4 regions of the Pseudomonas sp. GW821-FHT10C09 genome follow, and region 2 is predicted to be linked to each of the others. Evidence: predicted binding sites of a transcription regulator. Region 2 holds the regulator's gene; each other region holds the start of a gene.

Region 1 (4,213 bases), on a different contig from region 2:
TGCGGCGCTGTAAGCCCAAGCGTCAGGCATAAAAAAACCGGCCTCAGTGGCCGGTTTTTTTATGCGCGGGGATTAATCAGCGACAGATCAGTCGTTGAAATCTTCCCAGCCGCCCATTTGTTTCCAGCGATTGACGATGCCGCAGAACAGCTCCGCGGTCTTCTCGGTGTCATAACGAGCCGAGTGGGCCTCGCGACCGTCGAAGTCGATATCCGCCGCCTGACAGGCCTTGGCCAGTACAGTCTGACCGTAAGCCAGGCCGGCAAGGGTCGCGGTGTCGAAGCTGGAGAACGGATGAAACGGGTTACGTTTCATGTCCAGGCGTGCGACCGCAGCGTTGAGGAAGCCCAGGTCGAAGCTGCTGTTGTGGCCGACCAGAATCGCCCGTTTGCAGCCGTTGGCTTTCAGAGCCTTGCGGATGCCGCGGAAAATATCGGTCAGCGCCGCTTCTTCACTCACTGCCATGCGCAGCGGGTGATCGAGTTTGATCCCGGTGAACTCCAGCGCCGCTGCTTCGATGTTCGCGCCTTCAAAAGGCTCTACACGGAAGAAGTAGGTGTGATCGGGGTACACAAACCCTTTCTCGTCCATGGCGATGGTGGTTGCAGCAATTTCCAGCAGGGCGTCGGTGGCCGAGTTGAAACCACCGGTTTCTACGTCGACGACGACCGGCAGGTAGCCACGAAACCTGGCAGCCATTGGATGACGAGGACCGCCTCCACCGCCTTGACCGTCCTGTTCGTCGTCGAAATGGTCTTCACTCACGCGTGTTCCTCCAGCAGGCGCCAGCGCAGTTTTTCACCGGCGCGCAGCGGGATAACGGTCAACTCGCCAAATGGCAGGCTGGTTGGGGCGGTCCACTCATCGCGGACCAGGGTAATGCGGTCGGTGTTCGCTGGCAGGCCATAGAAGCGTGGGCCGTTGAGGCTGGCGAAGGCTTCGAGCTTGTCCAGCGCGTTGCGTTGTTCGAACGCTTCGGCGTACATCTCGATGGCCGCATACGCGGTGTAGCAACCGGCGCAGCCACACGCGGCTTCTTTGGCGTGCTGGGCGTGGGGGGCCGAGTCGGTGCCCAGGAAGAATTTTTCGCTGCCGCTGGTGGCGGCGTCGAGCAGGGCTTCCTGGTGCGTATTGCGCTTGAGAATCGGCAGGCAATAGAAGTGCGGCCGAATCCCGCCCACCAGCATGTGGTTGCGGTTGTACAGCAGGTGATGCGCGGTGATGGTGGCGCCGACGTTGGCCGAAGCCTCGTTGACGAACTGCACGGCATCGGCGGTGGTGATGTGTTCAAACACCACTTTGAGCGTCGGGAAACGCTCGACCACACGGCGCATGTGCTCATCGATGAAAAATTTTTCGCGGTCGAACACGTCGACATCGCCACGAGTGACTTCACCGTGAATCAGCAGAGGCATCCCGACGTCGGCCATGGCCTCTAGCGCAGGGAAGATCTTGTCGATGCTGGTTACGCCAGAATCCGAGTTGGTGGTCGCGCCGGCAGGGTACAGCTTGGCGGCGTACACGAAACCGCTGGCCTTGGCCTCGCGAATTTCTTCGGGCTGGGTGCGGTCGGTCAGGTAAAGCACCATCAACGGTTCGAAGCGACTGCCGGCCGGGCGTGCAGCGAGGATTCGCTGGCGATAGCCGTCGGCTTCAGCGGCGTTACGCACCGGAGGTACCAGGTTGGGCATGATGATGGCGCGACCAAAGGTGCGCGCAACATCCGCAACGGTATTGGTCAACACGGCACCATCGCGAAGATGAATGTGCCAGTCGTCGGGACGCAGCAGGGTCAGGCGGTCGGGCATGAGGGGATTCCAGGCGGGTCAAACTCAAGGGAATGCTACCGGAAAAGACTCTTGCAGGCACTCGCTATCAAGTTTTGCAGGAACCTACCGATATGAATCAGGTATGCCGGAAACATGCGTGTGTCGGTCTTTTTGTTGTAGAAGCCAGTGGAGCCTCCCGTGCGCCAGCGTTATTTAGCCTTGCTCAGTGTGTTTGCCAGCCTTCCTGCGATGGCGCTCACTTTCCAGACGCGTCTGGAGAGCATCGAGTGGACGGTCGAAGGTGACAAGTTCGAATGCCGCCTGACTCAGCCGATCACCGATTTCGGCTCGGGTGAATTCGTGCGCCGTGCCGGTGAGCAGGCGATATTTCGCCTGAATACCTACAACGCGATGATCGGTGGCGGTTCGGCAACCTTGCTGGCAGCCGCCGCGCCGTGGCAACCGGGGCGTGGCGACATCAATCTGGGCTCGGTACGCCTGGGCAGCGGTAATGTGCTGTTCAACAGCTCGCAAGCGCAGGCCGGGCGCCTGATCAGTGGCTTGATCGATGGCCGCAGTCCGGTGATCCGGCATGCCTCCGGTGATGGCCGGGTGTCGGAAGTGCGACTGTTGCCGGTCAAGTTCAGCAAGGCATTCAACGATTACCAAAGCTGCGTGGCGAAACTGCTGCCGAAGAATTTCGAACAGGTCAAACAGTCCGAGATCACCTTCACGGGTGCTGAAGGCATCGATCTTGATGCGCACGCCAAGGCGCAGTTGCAAGTGATGCTGGAGTTCATGAAGGCCGATCCGTCGGTCAATCACATCGAGCTCGACGGGCACTCCGACAACAGCGGCAATCGCCTGGCCAACCGTGAACTGTCGCGCCGCCGCGCATTGGCGGTGATGGATTACTTCAAGGCCAACGGCATTCAGGAATCGCAGATCACCATGCGCTTCCACGGTGAGCGTTACCCTGTGGCGCCCAACACCAACGCCGTCAACCGTGCGAAGAATCGCCGGGTTGCCGTGCGTCTGGAACGCGTTGCGCCGACCGAGAAAGTCGCGCCTCAAGTCGCTTCTGGTAATGCAGCAGCCACTTCCTGACTTGCCGGTCATCGTCGCGCTCTCGACAGATTCTGTCGCTTCGTCGTCATAAGCTGTCGCGCCACTGTAAATTATTTCGTATGACCGGTAGACTTCACGGCTTTCCGTAGAACCCCGTGGAGTGATGGCATGGCGGACGTAAACAAGGTCGTTCTGGCGTATTCCGGCGGCCTGGACACTTCGGTGATCCTCAAGTGGCTGCAGGATACTTATAACTGTGAAGTGGTGACCTTCACCGCTGACCTGGGTCAGGGCGAAGAGGTCGAACCTGCGCGCGCCAAGGCACAGGCCATGGGCGTCAAAGAGATCTACATCGACGACTTGCGCGAAGAATTCGTGCGTGATTTCGTTTTCCCGATGTTCCGCGCCAACACCGTTTACGAAGGCGAGTACCTGCTGGGTACTTCCATCGCTCGTCCGTTGATCGCCAAACGCCTGATCGAAATCGCCAACGAAACCGGCGCTGACGCCATTTCCCACGGCGCCACCGGCAAGGGCAACGACCAGGTTCGTTTCGAACTGGGCGCGTACGCCTTGAAGCCAGGTGTGAAAGTGATTGCTCCGTGGCGCGAGTGGGACCTGCTGTCCCGTGAAAAGCTGATGGATTACGCTGAAAAGCACAACATCCCGATCGAGCGTCACGGCAAGAAAAAATCCCCGTACTCGATGGATGCCAACCTGCTGCACATCTCCTATGAAGGCGGCGTGCTGGAAGACACCTGGACCGAGCACGAAGAAGACATGTGGAAATGGACCGTCTCCCCGGAGAACGCTCCAGACAAGCCGCAATACCTGGAACTGACCTACCGTAACGGCGACATCGTTGCACTGGACGGCGTCGAAATGACCCCGGCCACCGTGCTGGCGACCCTGAACCGTATCGGTGGTGAACACGGTATCGGCCGTCTCGACATCGTCGAAAACCGTTACGTGGGCATGAAGTCCCGTGGCTGCTACGAAACTCCTGGCGGCACCATCATGCTGCGCGCTCACCGTGCGATCGAATCGATCACCCTGGACCGCGAAGTGGCTCACCTCAAAGACGAGTTGATGCCCAAGTACGCAAGCCTGATCTACACCGGTTACTGGTGGAGCCCTGAGCGTCTGATGCTGCAACAGATGATCGATGCGTCCCAGGCCCACGTGAACGGCGTTGTTCGCCTGAAGCTGTACAAGGGCAACGTGATCGTGACCGGTCGCAAGTCTGACGAATCGTTGTTCGATGCCAACATCGCGACTTTCGAAGAAGACGGCGGCGCTTACAACCAGGCCGATGCGGCTGGCTTCATCAAGCTCAACGCCTTGCGTATGCGCATTGCCGCGAACAAAGGCCGCAA
Region 2 (4,213 bases):
CAGCTCGGTTCGCTGGCCTGGAATCAGCTGCAAGGTAGCCGTCCGGCCCAGGCCAACCTGTGGCGTCGCCTGCAACGCATCGGCCTGTCCGGCCCGTTGTCGCGCGATCTGTTGGCGATGATCGGTGATATCGATGAACCCCGTCAGGCCTGGCGCATGTTGCTGGCGCACCTGGCGCGGATGATTGCTACCCCGGAAGTCGAGCCGCTGGAAGAAGGCGGCGTGATTGCCATGGTTGGTCCTGCCGGCATGGGCAAGACCACCACCCTGGCCAAGCTCGCAGCCCGTTACGTGCTCAAGTACGGCGCGCAGAACATCGCGCTGGTGAGCATGGACAGCTTTCGCATTGGCGCCCAGGAGCAGCTCAAGACGCTGGGGCGCATTCTCAATGTGTCGGTGACCCACGTCGATCCGGGCCAATCGCTGGTTCAGGCGCTGGAGCCACTGCTGCGCAAACGCGTGGTGCTGATTGATACCGCAGGCCTTCAGGCCAGCGATCCAGCCCTGCGCATGCAGCTCGAAAGCCTGGCCGGGCGTGGCATCAAATCAAAAAATTACCTGGTGCTCGCAACCACCAGCCAAAAACAGGTTCTAACAGCCGCTTATCATAGTTACAAACGCTGCGGGCTCGCTGGCTGCATCCTGACTAAACTGGATGAAACGGCAAGTCTGGGCGAGGTGCTGAGCCTGGCGATCAGTCATGAATTGCCGGTGGCGTACCTGACCGATGGCCCGCGGATCCCGGATGATTTGCATCTGCCGCGCCGTCATCAGTTGGTCAGTCGCGCCGTAAGCGTACAAATGCAGGAAGAACCCAGCGAAGAAGCCATGGCTGACATGTTCGCTGATATTTACCACAGCCCGACCAAGCAGGTTGGCTAAGGTAGTAATGAACAGTTTTTGTACCTACATCGATGGTCTGCCATGCATTGTTCCATTTGCGAACGCGCAGCCAGTAATGTGGCCTCCGTCTATGCAAGACAAGGTAAAGAAATAACATGGGCAGCATGCATCCCGTACAGGTGATCGCGGTGACCGGCGGCAAAGGTGGCGTCGGCAAGACTAACGTGTCAGTGAATTTGTCGCTGGCCCTGGCTGAGCTCGGCCGTCGCGTCATGCTGTTGGACGCTGACCTGGGCCTGGCGAACGTTGACGTCCTGCTGGGACTGACACCCAAACGTACCCTGGCCGACGTGATCGAAGGCCGCTGCGAGCTGCGCGACGTTCTGTTGCAGGGCCCGGGCGGTATTCGAATCGTTCCGGCCGCGTCTGGCACCCAGAGCATGGTTCATTTGAGCCCGGCTCAACACGCCGGCCTGATCCAGGCCTTCAGCGACATCGGCGACAACCTCGACGTATTGGTGATCGACACCGCTGCGGGCATAGGTGACTCGGTAGTCAGTTTTGTTCGCGCAGCGCAGGAAGTCTTGCTGGTGGTCTGCGACGAGCCGACCTCGATCACCGACGCCTACGCGCTGATCAAACTGCTTAACCGCGATTACGGCATGAACCGCTTCCGCGTCCTGGCCAACATGGCCCAGAGCCCGCAAGAAGGTCGCAACCTGTTCGCCAAGTTGACCAAGGTCACCGACCGCTTTCTCGACGTGGCCTTGCAATACGTCGGCGCGGTGCCTTACGACGAAAGCGTGCGCAAGGCTGTGCAGAAACAACGTGCCGTGTATGAAGCCTTCCCGCGTTCCAAGTGCGCCCTGGCGTTCAAGGCCATCGCGCAGAAAGTTGATACCTGGCCGCTGCCTGCCAACCCGCGCGGGCACCTTGAGTTTTTCGTCGAGCGCCTCGTGCAACAGACCGCAGGACCCGTCCTATGACAGCCAGTGGCTACAACCTCTACAAGAAGTCGGCACGTGACGCGCAGTACGAGCTGATCGAGCGTTACGCGCCACTGGTCAAACGCATTGCTTACCACTTGCTGGCCCGTCTGCCGGCCAGTGTCCAGGTTGAAGACCTGATCCAGGCCGGGATGATCGGCCTGCTTGAAGTGTCGACCAAATACGACGCCAGCAAAGGCGCAAGTTTCGAGACGTACGCGGGCATACGAATCCGCGGCGCCATGCTCGATGAAGTACGCAAGGGGGACTGGGCGCCACGCTCGGTCCACCGAAATACCCGTATGGTCAGTGACGCAATTCGCTCTATTGAAGCTAAAACCGGCCGTGACGCTAAAGATCACGAGGTTGCGGCCGAACTCCAATTGAGTCTCGACGATTATTACGGGATTTTGAACGACACCCTGGGCAGCCGCTTATTCAGTTTCGACGATCTGTTGCAGGACGGCGAACACGAAGGGCTGCATGAGGATGGCGCGAGTGCTCATCTCGAGCCGTCACGCGATCTGGAAGATGAACGCTTCCAGGCGGCGCTGGCGGACGCGATTGCCAATTTGCCGGAGCGCGAGCGACTGGTGTTGGCGCTGTACTACGACGAAGAGTTGAATCTCAAGGAAATCGGTGAGGTCCTGGGGGTCAGCGAATCGCGGGTCAGCCAGTTACACAGCCAGTGCGCGGCCCGTTTGCGGGGGCGTTTGGGGGAGTGGCGAGCGCGCTGAAGGCAGTGTGGGGACACTGCGAACGGGGCTGGTGCGGATTTGAACGGCACCGGTCGCGATCTGTTGTGCTCCAGACAGTCATCGAGTGAATTGCCGAATTGATTGAAATGGCGCGTCCAGGTGCTGGGCGCGTTTAAGACTGCTTGGAGGTCGAATTGGACAAGAACATGAAAATCCTCATCGTTGATGACTTCTCAACGATGCGGCGGATCATAAAAAACCTGTTGCGTGACCTTGGGTTCACCAACACGGTCGAGGCTGACGATGGCACTACTGCCATTCCGGTTCTCAACAGCGGGAGCATCGACTTTCTGGTAACGGACTGGAACATGCCTGGCATGACCGGTATCGATCTGCTGCGCCACGTGCGCGCCGATGAAAAGCTCAAGCACCTGCCAGTGCTGATGGTGACCGCTGAAGCCAAGCGCGAGCAGATCATCGAAGCGGCCCAGGCCGGCGTAAACGGCTATGTGGTCAAACCCTTCACGGCCCAGGCGTTGAAAGAAAAAATCGAGAAGATTTTCGAACGCATCGGTTGATCCACTGCGCCACGGGGGAGCTATGGAGCATAAAGAATCTTCACAGGGCGATTTTGAATCGACCCTGAAAAAACATGCCGTCGAACTGGTCGCCAGCCTTGAAAAAGGCAGGTTCGGCGAGGCTGTGCAACTGATCCATGAGCTCAATCAGACCCGTGACCGTGGCCTGTATCAGGAAGTGGGCAAGCTCACTCGCGAGCTGCACAGCGCGATCGTCAATTTCCAGATTGACCCGAACATGCCGCAAGCCGAGGAAGTGTCGCAAATCACGGACGCCACCGAGCGCCTGGGGTATGTGGTCAAGCTGACCGAGGCCGCGGCCAACCGCACCATGGACCTGGTGGAAAGCGCCACGCCGCTGGTCAACAGCCTGAGCGAAGAAGCCCAGGCGTTGAGCACGGACTGGAGCCGGTTCATGCGCCGCGAAGTCGGGGCTGAAGAGTTCCGTGAGCTGGCCCGCCGCGTCGACGGTTTCCTGACACGCAGCACCGAGGACAACCGCACGGTGTCGAGCAACCTCAACGACATCCTGCTGGCACAGGATTACCAGGACCTCACCGGTCAGGTGATCAAGCGCGTGACCCAGTTGGTCACCGAAGTTGAAAGCAATTTGCTCAAGCTCGTCCTCATGGCCAGCCAGGTAGACCGCTTTGCGGGTATCGAACATGACCGTGAATCGATGCTCGCCGAAAAAGATCCACAAAAACATCTCTCTCAGGGTGAAGGTCCGCAGATTCATGCCGATAAAAGAGAAGACGTTGTGTCCGGTCAGGACGATGTGGACGATTTGCTATCCAGCCTGGGATTTTAGCGTTTCAGCATTCTAGGTTTTTTAGGTTTTTAGACCTGTAGGAGCACCCCCTTAATGAGCTTCGGCGCCGATGAAGAGATCCTTCAGGATTTCCTGGTTGAGGCCGGCGAGATTCTAGAGCAACTGTCCGAACAACTGGTCGAGCTGGAAAGCCGACCGGATGATGCGGACTTGCTCAATGCAATTTTTCGCGGTTTCCACACTGTAAAAGGGGGCGCCGGCTTCCTCCAGCTCAACGAGCTGGTGGAGTGCTGCCACATCGCCGAGAACGTGTTCGACATCCTGCGCAAGGGTGAG
Region 3 (4,213 bases), on a different contig from region 2:
GTCGTTCCTGGTTGAACAGGCTGGCGGCGCTTCCACCGATGGCCATCAGCGCATCCTCGACATCAAGCCGGACGGCCTGCACCAGCGTGTCGCGGTGTTCCTCGGTTCGAAAGAAGAAGTCGAACGCGTCACGGCTTACCACAAGGCCTAAACCATGACCGCGCCATGGCAGCCGTTGCTCGATTGGTGGTTCGGAACTTCCGGATCAGCGAAAGAAACAGCGGCCGCCAAGGGCAAGTTATGGTTCGGCAAGCGCGACAGCCAGGACCTCGAAGCGCAAACGCGTTTCGGGGACTGGGTCGAGCAGGCACTGGCCGGCGGATTGACTGACTGGGCGCAACGCCCTGAAGGTTGGCTGGCTCTGGTGCTGCTGCTCGATCAACTCCCGCGAATGATCTATCGCGACACTCCCAAATCCTTTTCCGGCGACTTCAGGGCTCAGGCACTGGTGGCGCAAGGCATTGCTGCGGATTTTGATCAGCAGTTGCTGCCGATTCAGCGTGTGTTCATCTATCTGGTGTTCGAGCACAGCGAAAACCTCGCAGTGCAGAATGAAGGCGTCTCGCGCTACATCGAATTGGTGGCGCAACAACCAGAGATCGATCGGGCGCTGTTCAGCGATTACCTGGATTATGCCGAGCGGCATCGGGACGTGATTGCGCGGTTTGGACGGTTTCCGCATCGCAATGCGGTGTCGGGAAGGGAGTCGACGGCTGAGGAGTTGGCGTTTCTTTCGAAGCCCGGGTCCAGGTTCTAGAGTTTCATTACGGCTGATGCCGTCTTCGCGAGCAGGCTCGCTCCCACATTGGATTTGTGAACGACACAAATCAAATGTGGGAGCGAGCCTGCTCGCGAAGGGGCCCTGAAAAGCAACTTAGATCCGGAAGCTGCCAACCAGCTGCTTCAACCGCGCCGCCTGCTGCTCAAGATCCGCACACGCACGCAAGGTCGACTGCAAGTTCTCCACCCCTTCCTGGTTCAAGGTGTTGATCTCGGTGATGTCGACGTTGATCGACTCCACCACAGCGGTCTGCTCTTCCGTCGCCGTCGCCACCGACTGGTTCATCCCGTCGATTTCACCAATGCGCTGCGTCACGCTACCCAGGCGCTCACCGGCCTGGTTGGCGATGCCGACGCTGCTTTCGCTCTGGCGCTGGCTGTCGGTCATGGTGATGACCGCTTCACGGGCGCCGACTTGCAGCTCCTCGATCATCTTCTGCACTTGCTGCGCCGAATCCTGAGTGCGGTGGGCGAGGTTGCGCACCTCGTCCGCCACCACGGCAAAACCACGACCGGCTTCACCGGCACGGGCCGCTTCGATGGCCGCGTTCAGGGCCAGCAAGTTGGTTTGCTGGGAGATGCTGGTGATCACTTCCAGAATCTGCCCGATGTTCACGGTGTTGCTGTTGAGCGTTTCGATGTTGCCGCACGAATCGCTGATCTTCGCCGACAGCTGCTGCATCGCCGCGATGGTTTTATCCACCACTTGCTGACCGTCTTCAGCCAGGGCCCGGGCATCGCTGGAGTGTTGCGAGGCGAGGGCGGCGTTCTGGGCGATTTCCTGGGCGGCGGCGCCCAGTTGGTTGATCGCTGCAGCCACGCTGCTGGTGCGCGAAGCTTGCTGGTCGGAGTTGAACATCGAAGAGTTGGAAGCCGCCACCACACGTAGGGCCACTTCGTTGACCTGGCCGGTGGCCGAGGACACTTCGCGAATCGAGGTGTGAATACGCTCTACAAAACGGTTGAACGAGGTGCCCAGTGCGCCGAATTCGTCCTGGCCGTGGATGGTCAGGCGTTTGGTCAGGTCACCTTCACCTTCGGCGATGTCATGCATCGCGCGGCCCATGGTCAGCAGCGGCTGCATCAGGAAGCTGATCAGCATGCCCAGCAACGCGATGATGATCACCACGGCGATGACCATGGCGATGATCGCCGAGGTGCGGAATTCACTGAGCATCGAGAACGCGGTGTCCTGATCCAGCACCAGTGCCACGTACCAGTCCGCCGACGGCACGCCGTTGACGTGGGTAAAGGAGATGAACTGGGTCTTGCCGTCGAACTCGACTTCTTTCAGGCCCGGGCTGACTTTCGGCGCGCCGTTCGGATAGGCGTCGGCCAGTCCTTTGAGCACCAGTTTGCTGTCCGGGTGGATCAGGATCTTGCCGTCGGCGCTGACGATAAACGCATGGCCGTGGCCGCCGAAGTTCAGCGAGTTGATGATCGCGCTGACGCTGGACAAGTCGATGTCCGCACCGGCAACGCCGATCATCTGGCCCTGATTCTTCACGGGCGTGGCGACGGTGATCACCAGTTTGCCCGAAGACGCGGCGATGTACGGTTCGGTGACGATGGTCTGTTGCGCGCTGTTGGCGGCCTTGTACCAGCCACGGGCGCGAGGATCGTAGTCGGCAGCCCGATTGCCGGCCGGGATCGAGAACATCACACCGTCAGTGCCGCCGAAATAGCTCAGCTGGAAGTTGCTGGTGTAGGCCGGCAGGTCGATGGCGCGTTTCAGGCTGGCGGGTGCGCTGCCATCCACGGCGATCTGCTGGGATAACGATTGCAGCAACTGGATACGGCTTTCCAGCCAGGTCTGGATGTTGCTGGTGGTCAGGCTGCCGAGTTCCTGCATCGAGGATTCGGTACTGCTGCGCAGGGTCTGGCGCTGGCGGTAGTCGTTGAACAGGATAAAGCAGGCGAACGCGACGGCGACCACGAGGGCGGCTGCCAGCAAGATCTTGTGGCTGAATTTCATGTTTCTGGTCATTAAGTGCACTACCGCGGAGGGGCTGATCAGCGAGGGGCGTCAATTCGCCACAGTCGAGGGCTTTACGCTGCTTCTATGTCGACTGGCCAGCGCCAAAGATTAGGCACCTTTGTGCAAAAACTGACGAATGACGCAATGGCGCAAGAAAGTGGCTGATTTTTCGAAAAAAGGCAGACGAGTGGCCTGATAAATAGCGTCGCGGTCGGGGAACCAGATGGGGGTTTTCTCTTCTAAGCTTCAGCTTGGCAGCCATGCCATTCCCCTTCGCTCCAGGAGTTTCACCATGTCGTTGCGATCTCTCGCCTTGCTCTCGTTCTGCGTGTTGTTGGCCGCATGCAGCAAGGTCAATCAGGAAAACTACTCGAAACTGTCGACCGGCATGCCTAAGGCCGAGGTCGAAACGTTGTTGGGTAAACCTGCTGATTGCTCGGGCGCGCTCGGCATGTCCAGCTGCACCTGGGGCGACAAAAACAGCTTTATCAGCGTGCAGTACGCCGGTGACAAAGTATTGATGTTTTCCGGCCAAGGCCTGAAGTAAACCGGGGCGTTGCGCCCACGGGAGAAAAACAATGAAGCGGTTATTACTCGTACTTTTTGCCGGCCTGGTATTGGCTGGCTGCGCCACTTCTGGCCATGATTCGTTGGCGCCAAAAACTGTCAACAGCGTCAACCTCAAGCGTTATCAGGGGACCTGGTACGAGTTGGCTCGCCTGCCGATGTACTTCCAGCGCGACTGCGCGCAGTCCGAAGCCCATTACAGCCTCAAGCCTGACGGCAACATGGCGGTGTTGAACCGCTGCCTGACGCCGCAGTGGCAGTGGGAAGAGGTCAAGGGCACGGCTTATCCACAGGTGTCGGGTAAATTCGACAAGCTGTGGGTCGAGTTCGATACCTGGTTTTCTCGTCTGCTGCCCGGTACGGCGAAGGGCGAATACTGGGTGTTGTACGTCAGCGATGACTACAAGACGGCCATTGTGGGTGACCCGAGTCGCAAGTACCTGTGGCTGCTGTCGCGGACTCCGAAGGTCAATGGCGTAGTGCGAGAGGAATTGCTGAGCAAGGCGCGTCAGCAGGGTTACGACACCACGCGGCTTATCTGGCGTGCGACGGATACGCAGATGGCCAAGACCTCGAACTGACGGTTAGCGCATAGCAAGTGTGGGAGCGAGCCTGCTCGCGAAGGCGGACTGTCAGTCAACATCTCTGTTGAATCTGATGGCCCCTTCGCGAGCAGGCTCGCTCCCACAGTTGTTTGGGGTTAGCCCAGGAGGTCGCGCAGGACTTGGGTGAACGCGCGATTGCTTTCTTCTTCCGCGGCATGACGCCCGTCACGCACGACCCACTGGCCATTGACCAGCACATCGCGAACCTGACGATCACCACCGGCAAACAACCAACGATTCAGAATCCCGTCGCCACTGGCCGTCGCCAGGTACGGATCGTTAC
Region 4 (4,213 bases), on a different contig from region 2:
CACGATAGGCAAACACCCCGGCAACCCAATGCGGCGCCTGGGCAATCGGTTTCAACGGCAACCGCGGCAGCACTTCCGCCACTTCGATAGCCTGCAAGGCAAAGCGCTCGCCGCCGATGCGAAACACCAGGTACAACGATTGCTTGACCGGCACCCCGGCCCCGCGTTTGGCCGCGAGTTCGTTCATCAGACTTTGAATCGCGAAACGCCACTGCGCAGGCCTACAGCCACCTGGCTCAGTTCGTCGATGGCAAAACTGGCCTGGCGCAACGACTCGACGGTCTGGCTGCTGGCATCACCCAACTGCACCAGCGCGTGGTTGATCTGTTCGGCGCCGGTGGCTTGGGCCTGCATGCCTTCGTTGACCATCAACACCCGCGGCGCCAGCGCCTGAACCTGATGGATGATCTGCGACAACTGCTCGCCGACCTGCTGCACTTCGGACATGCCACGGCGCACTTCTTCCGAGAATTTGTCCATGCCCATGACCCCGGCCGATACCGCCGACTGGATCTCGCGCACCATCTGCTCGATGTCGTAGGTGGCGACTGCCGTCTGGTCCGCCAGACGCCGCACTTCGGTGGCAACCACAGCAAAACCGCGCCCGTACTCGCCGGCTTTCTCGGCCTCGATGGCAGCGTTCAGCGACAGCAAATTGGTCTGGTCGGCAACTTTGACGATGGTCACCACCACCTGGTTAATATTGCCGGCCTTCTCGTTGAGAATCGCCAGTTTGGCGTTGACCAGATCGGCCGCGCCCATCACCGAGTGCATGGTGTCTTCCATGCGCGCCAAGCCTTGCTGCCCGGAACCGGCGAGTACCGAGGCCTGATCGGCAGCGGTGGACACTTCAGTCATGGTGCGCACCAGATCACGGGACGTCGCGGCGATCTCACGGGAGGTCGCGCCGATTTCCGTGGTGGTGGCGGCGGTTTCGGTGGCGGTGGCTTGTTGTTGCTTGGACGTGGCAGCGATCTCGGTGACCGAAGTGGTGACTTGCACCGATGAGCGCTGGGCCTGAGACACCAGGGATGTCAGCTCGGTCATCATGTCGTTGAAGCCGGTTTCCACGGCGCCGAATTCGTCCTTGCGCTCCAGGTTCAAACGACCGCTGAGGTCGCCGGTGCGCATGATTTCGAGGATTTTCACGATCCGGTTCATCGGCGCCATGATCGCGCGCATCAGCAGCAAGCCACAGAAACCGGCGGCCAATACCGCCACGAGCAGGGAAATGCCCATGCTTATTTTTGCCGTCAGCACCGCGTCATCGATGGCGGCGATATCGTTGTCGGCCACGGCTTTGTTTTCGCGGATGATGTCATTGAGTTTCATCCGGCCGGCGGTCCAAGCCGGGGTCAGCTGTTCGTTGAACAGCTTGATCGCGTCAGCTTCCTGATTGCTTTTATGCAGGTCGAGCACCTTCATCAGGATCTTCTGGAAATCCTCATGCAGTTTTTCGAAGGCGGCGATTTCGACCTTGTCCTCCTCCGTGGTCACCGTGCTGCGATAGTTATTGATCTGCTCCATCAGTCGCGCCTCGAACGCCTTGAAATCGGCGGCGTCTTCGGCACTGATGCCCTGACCTTCCTTGAGGCCGAGCATTTCCTGGGTCTGGAGGAAACTGTCGACCCAGGCGCTGCGAATCATCGAGCTGAAATACACCCCCGGAAGCGCATCATCGCGAACGCTTTCTTCACTGGCTTCGATCTTCAACAGCCGTGAATACGAGACGACAACCATCAACAGCATGATGGCGATGATCACCGCAAAACTCGCCAAAATGCGTTGGCGCAACGTCCAGTTCTTCACAGTCAGTCCTCGGGGTGGTTCAAGTGCTGCGGAGTATAGCCGAGGGTGTTTCATTTATAAGACGGAAAGTAGGCCCAGGCGGGAGGGCTTCTGCTGGATTGGTCGCTGGGGATGGGGGGTGTCTGAAGACGCCTTCGCGGGCAAGCCCGGCTCCCACGGGGACCGGATTGTCCGGATGGACGCGGTCCAATGTGGGAGCCAGCCTGCTCGCGAAGAACGATGGCGGGGTTTAACGGGAATGGACGGACCTACTTAAAAGATCCTTCACTCCAGCTTTCCTTATACCTGCCTCCAGAATTACTCGACTTGAATAACGGTGATAATCGATTTGTTTTTATAAACGACAAGCAGGCGGGAACTATCAAGGCTGAGCGTCAGGCTGCATGGATCGCCTGCAACAACAAAAGTCTTGACCTCCTTGCGGTTCACAGTATCAAGAGCTTTCACTTTGGATCCCTCACTGGAAAAATAGAGCAGTCGACCGTCCGGACTCAAAGTAATCACGCCCGGCTGAATAACGTCGACAGTGTGGATTACGAGCAGACTTGTGGAGTCAATGACCATTATCTTTTGTGCATTATAATCATTAGCGTAAATGTGCTTTCCATCCGGGCTTATTGCTAGTGAGTGTGCATGCCAGGGCAGCTTTGCTCGCTTAATTAATGAGTCGCTGCTTGTAGAAATACTGAATAATTCTGAACCATAAGTACGAAAAGTAAATATGGTTTTACCATCAGGAGCCATGACAATTAAATTAGCTTCCGGCAATCCTGTACTCTTATCACGCTTGAGCGCAATGTCTGTTTTCGTCATCCCGTGCGTGAAAAGAGTATATGCATGGGTACCCTCTAGGTTAAAAACACATTCCCCAGAATTAAAACCAGTCGTCTCAATCCGGGCTTGCTCTCCTGACGACAAGCTCATAGCTGAATGATAATAACCATAAGAGCTGCTCATAAAGACCTGGTCACTATCAGGAGCAATCGCAAAGTAATTCATGCCTAAATTTTCTATTCGCGCACCTACCATCTGCAGGGTTGCGGCATCAATGACTGCCAAAAAGCCATTACTTGGGTGCGGTTTACTCACTAAAATTTTCGTACCATCCGGACTAATTGCAACACTACCGAATTGCCAAGCTGGAGCGATACCGTTTGTGGTAAAACCAAAATCCATCTCACCAGTTTTCCCTCGACTTGTAACATCCAGCTTCGCGGTCACGACATTGCCATCATATTCCGCCTTGATGATGTAAGTCGTACCAGGTGCATCCGCCCCCGTCACGCCCAGGATTTCCAACACACCAAACAAACCGGTCTTAAACTCACGTCGCCCGGTAGTGCCGTCCGGGTATTTGAAATTGCTCGGAATAGTCACATACACCGATTTTTCTTTGATGAACTCTCCATTTTCGTCCACCAACTTGAGCTTAATACCAGTCAAGTGCCCCATTGGCGCAATGCGATAAGGCGCATTGAGAAACTCCAGCGTGGCTTTCATTCCCGCCGTGACCAGTGTGTAGCGTGCCAACGTAAAGGTCTTTTTTGTGCCGTCGACTTCATTGGGGTAGAAGTCCACTTGCAGCCGAACCCTCAACTCTTTACCCGGCGCGAACAACTCCAGGTCTTTGCGAAGCAATACATACTCGAGCCCCTTCTGGACCTGTTCCGGCGTCAAGGTTTTGCCCACTGCAATCGCGACGGTCTTGGGATTGCCATCTTTGCCGGTACCCAACACATGTACCCAGATTTTCTGCAGCAGCCCGATAAGCGGCCAAGGCGCACAAACGATGTGTGCATCATCGGTAAACGCCCGCAGATCCACGGCGTTCGTCCCATAGGCCTCAACAATTTCCGGCTTCGGAAAGTTCGGATCCGTCACGTTGACGCTCTCGATGGTCAGGGTCAACGGCTCGGACTCCGTCTCCACGCCACCACTCAACAGGATCCACGTGAACACCACCTCCCGACCCGCGTTGGCCAGGATGAACGCCGTAGTCAGCTGGAAGTTCGCGCGGAAGTTGGAATTGAGCGCGACAAAGGTGAATACCGGTGTCCCTGCTCCCGCGGCCCCGCCCTTCACCACCAGTTTGGCTTTATCGCCGGGTTTGAAGCCTTTGGCCCAATCCACCCGGACCACGAAACCCGTGGTGTATTTGATCGGAATGATCACTTTGCCTTCCAGCCCCGGTACAAAAGGAGCGGTCGGAAGTTCCACTTTGGGCGTCAGGTCGACCTTGATCGAGAGGGACGGCGATGGCAGTGAATTCTGGGTAGGGTTCTCCAGCTGGTCATATACCGTATAAGAAATCCCGACAGCGTTACCATTACCGGCCCCCATGAAAAAGGCTATCGGCAGAAGGATGTTGAACGCCCCCCCGACTAGATCCTTTTGAACCACGGTG

What was found. The regulator FliA, encoded in region 2, starts transcription of late flagellar genes. The targets are predictions, from matches to a motif close to CTAAAGTTTNNNNNNNNNNNGCCGNTAA.
Region 1: the regulator FliA is predicted to act here: its motif matches at 1,875-1,902, upstream of AC07N8_RS01825 (flagellar protein MotY).
Region 3: the regulator FliA is predicted to act here: its motif matches at 2,843-2,870, upstream of AC07N8_RS24735 (methyl-accepting chemotaxis protein).
Region 4: the regulator FliA is predicted to act here: its motif matches at 2,039-2,066, upstream of AC07N8_RS15480 (methyl-accepting chemotaxis protein).

The regions. Positions count from the first base shown of each region.
Region 1 covers NZ_JBWKNG010000002.1:82,532-86,744, forward strand. Annotated here, with positions in the region: gene AC07N8_RS01810 (peroxiredoxin) at 1-13, shown strand, start outside; gene rnt (ribonuclease T) at 88-765, opposite strand; gene pyrC (dihydroorotase) at 762-1,808, opposite strand; gene AC07N8_RS01825 (flagellar protein MotY) at 1,968-2,876, shown strand; gene AC07N8_RS01830 (argininosuccinate synthase) at 3,006-4,213, shown strand, end outside.
Region 2 covers NZ_JBWKNG010000007.1:117,653-121,865, reverse strand. Annotated here, with positions in the region: gene flhF (flagellar biosynthesis GTPase FlhF) at 1-882, shown strand, start outside; gene fleN (flagellar synthesis regulator FleN) at 999-1,829, shown strand; gene fliA (RNA polymerase sigma factor FliA) at 1,826-2,566, shown strand; gene AC07N8_RS09010 (chemotaxis response regulator CheY) at 2,734-3,105, shown strand; gene AC07N8_RS09005 (protein phosphatase CheZ) at 3,128-3,916, shown strand; gene AC07N8_RS09000 (chemotaxis protein CheA) at 3,971-4,213, shown strand, end outside.
Region 3 covers NZ_JBWKNG010000027.1:66,979-71,191, forward strand. Annotated here, with positions in the region: gene AC07N8_RS24725 (class 1 fructose-bisphosphatase) at 1-151, shown strand, start outside; gene AC07N8_RS24730 (DUF924 family protein) at 155-757, shown strand; gene AC07N8_RS24735 (methyl-accepting chemotaxis protein) at 875-2,767, opposite strand; gene AC07N8_RS24740 (hypothetical protein) at 3,051-3,305, shown strand; gene AC07N8_RS24745 (lipocalin family protein) at 3,337-3,906, shown strand; gene AC07N8_RS24750 (formimidoylglutamate deiminase) at 4,026-4,213, opposite strand, start outside.
Region 4 covers NZ_JBWKNG010000013.1:141,343-145,555, reverse strand. Annotated here, with positions in the region: gene AC07N8_RS15485 (chemotaxis protein CheW) at 1-187, opposite strand, end outside; gene AC07N8_RS15480 (methyl-accepting chemotaxis protein) at 187-1,809, opposite strand; gene AC07N8_RS15475 (YncE family protein) at 2,107-4,213, opposite strand, start outside.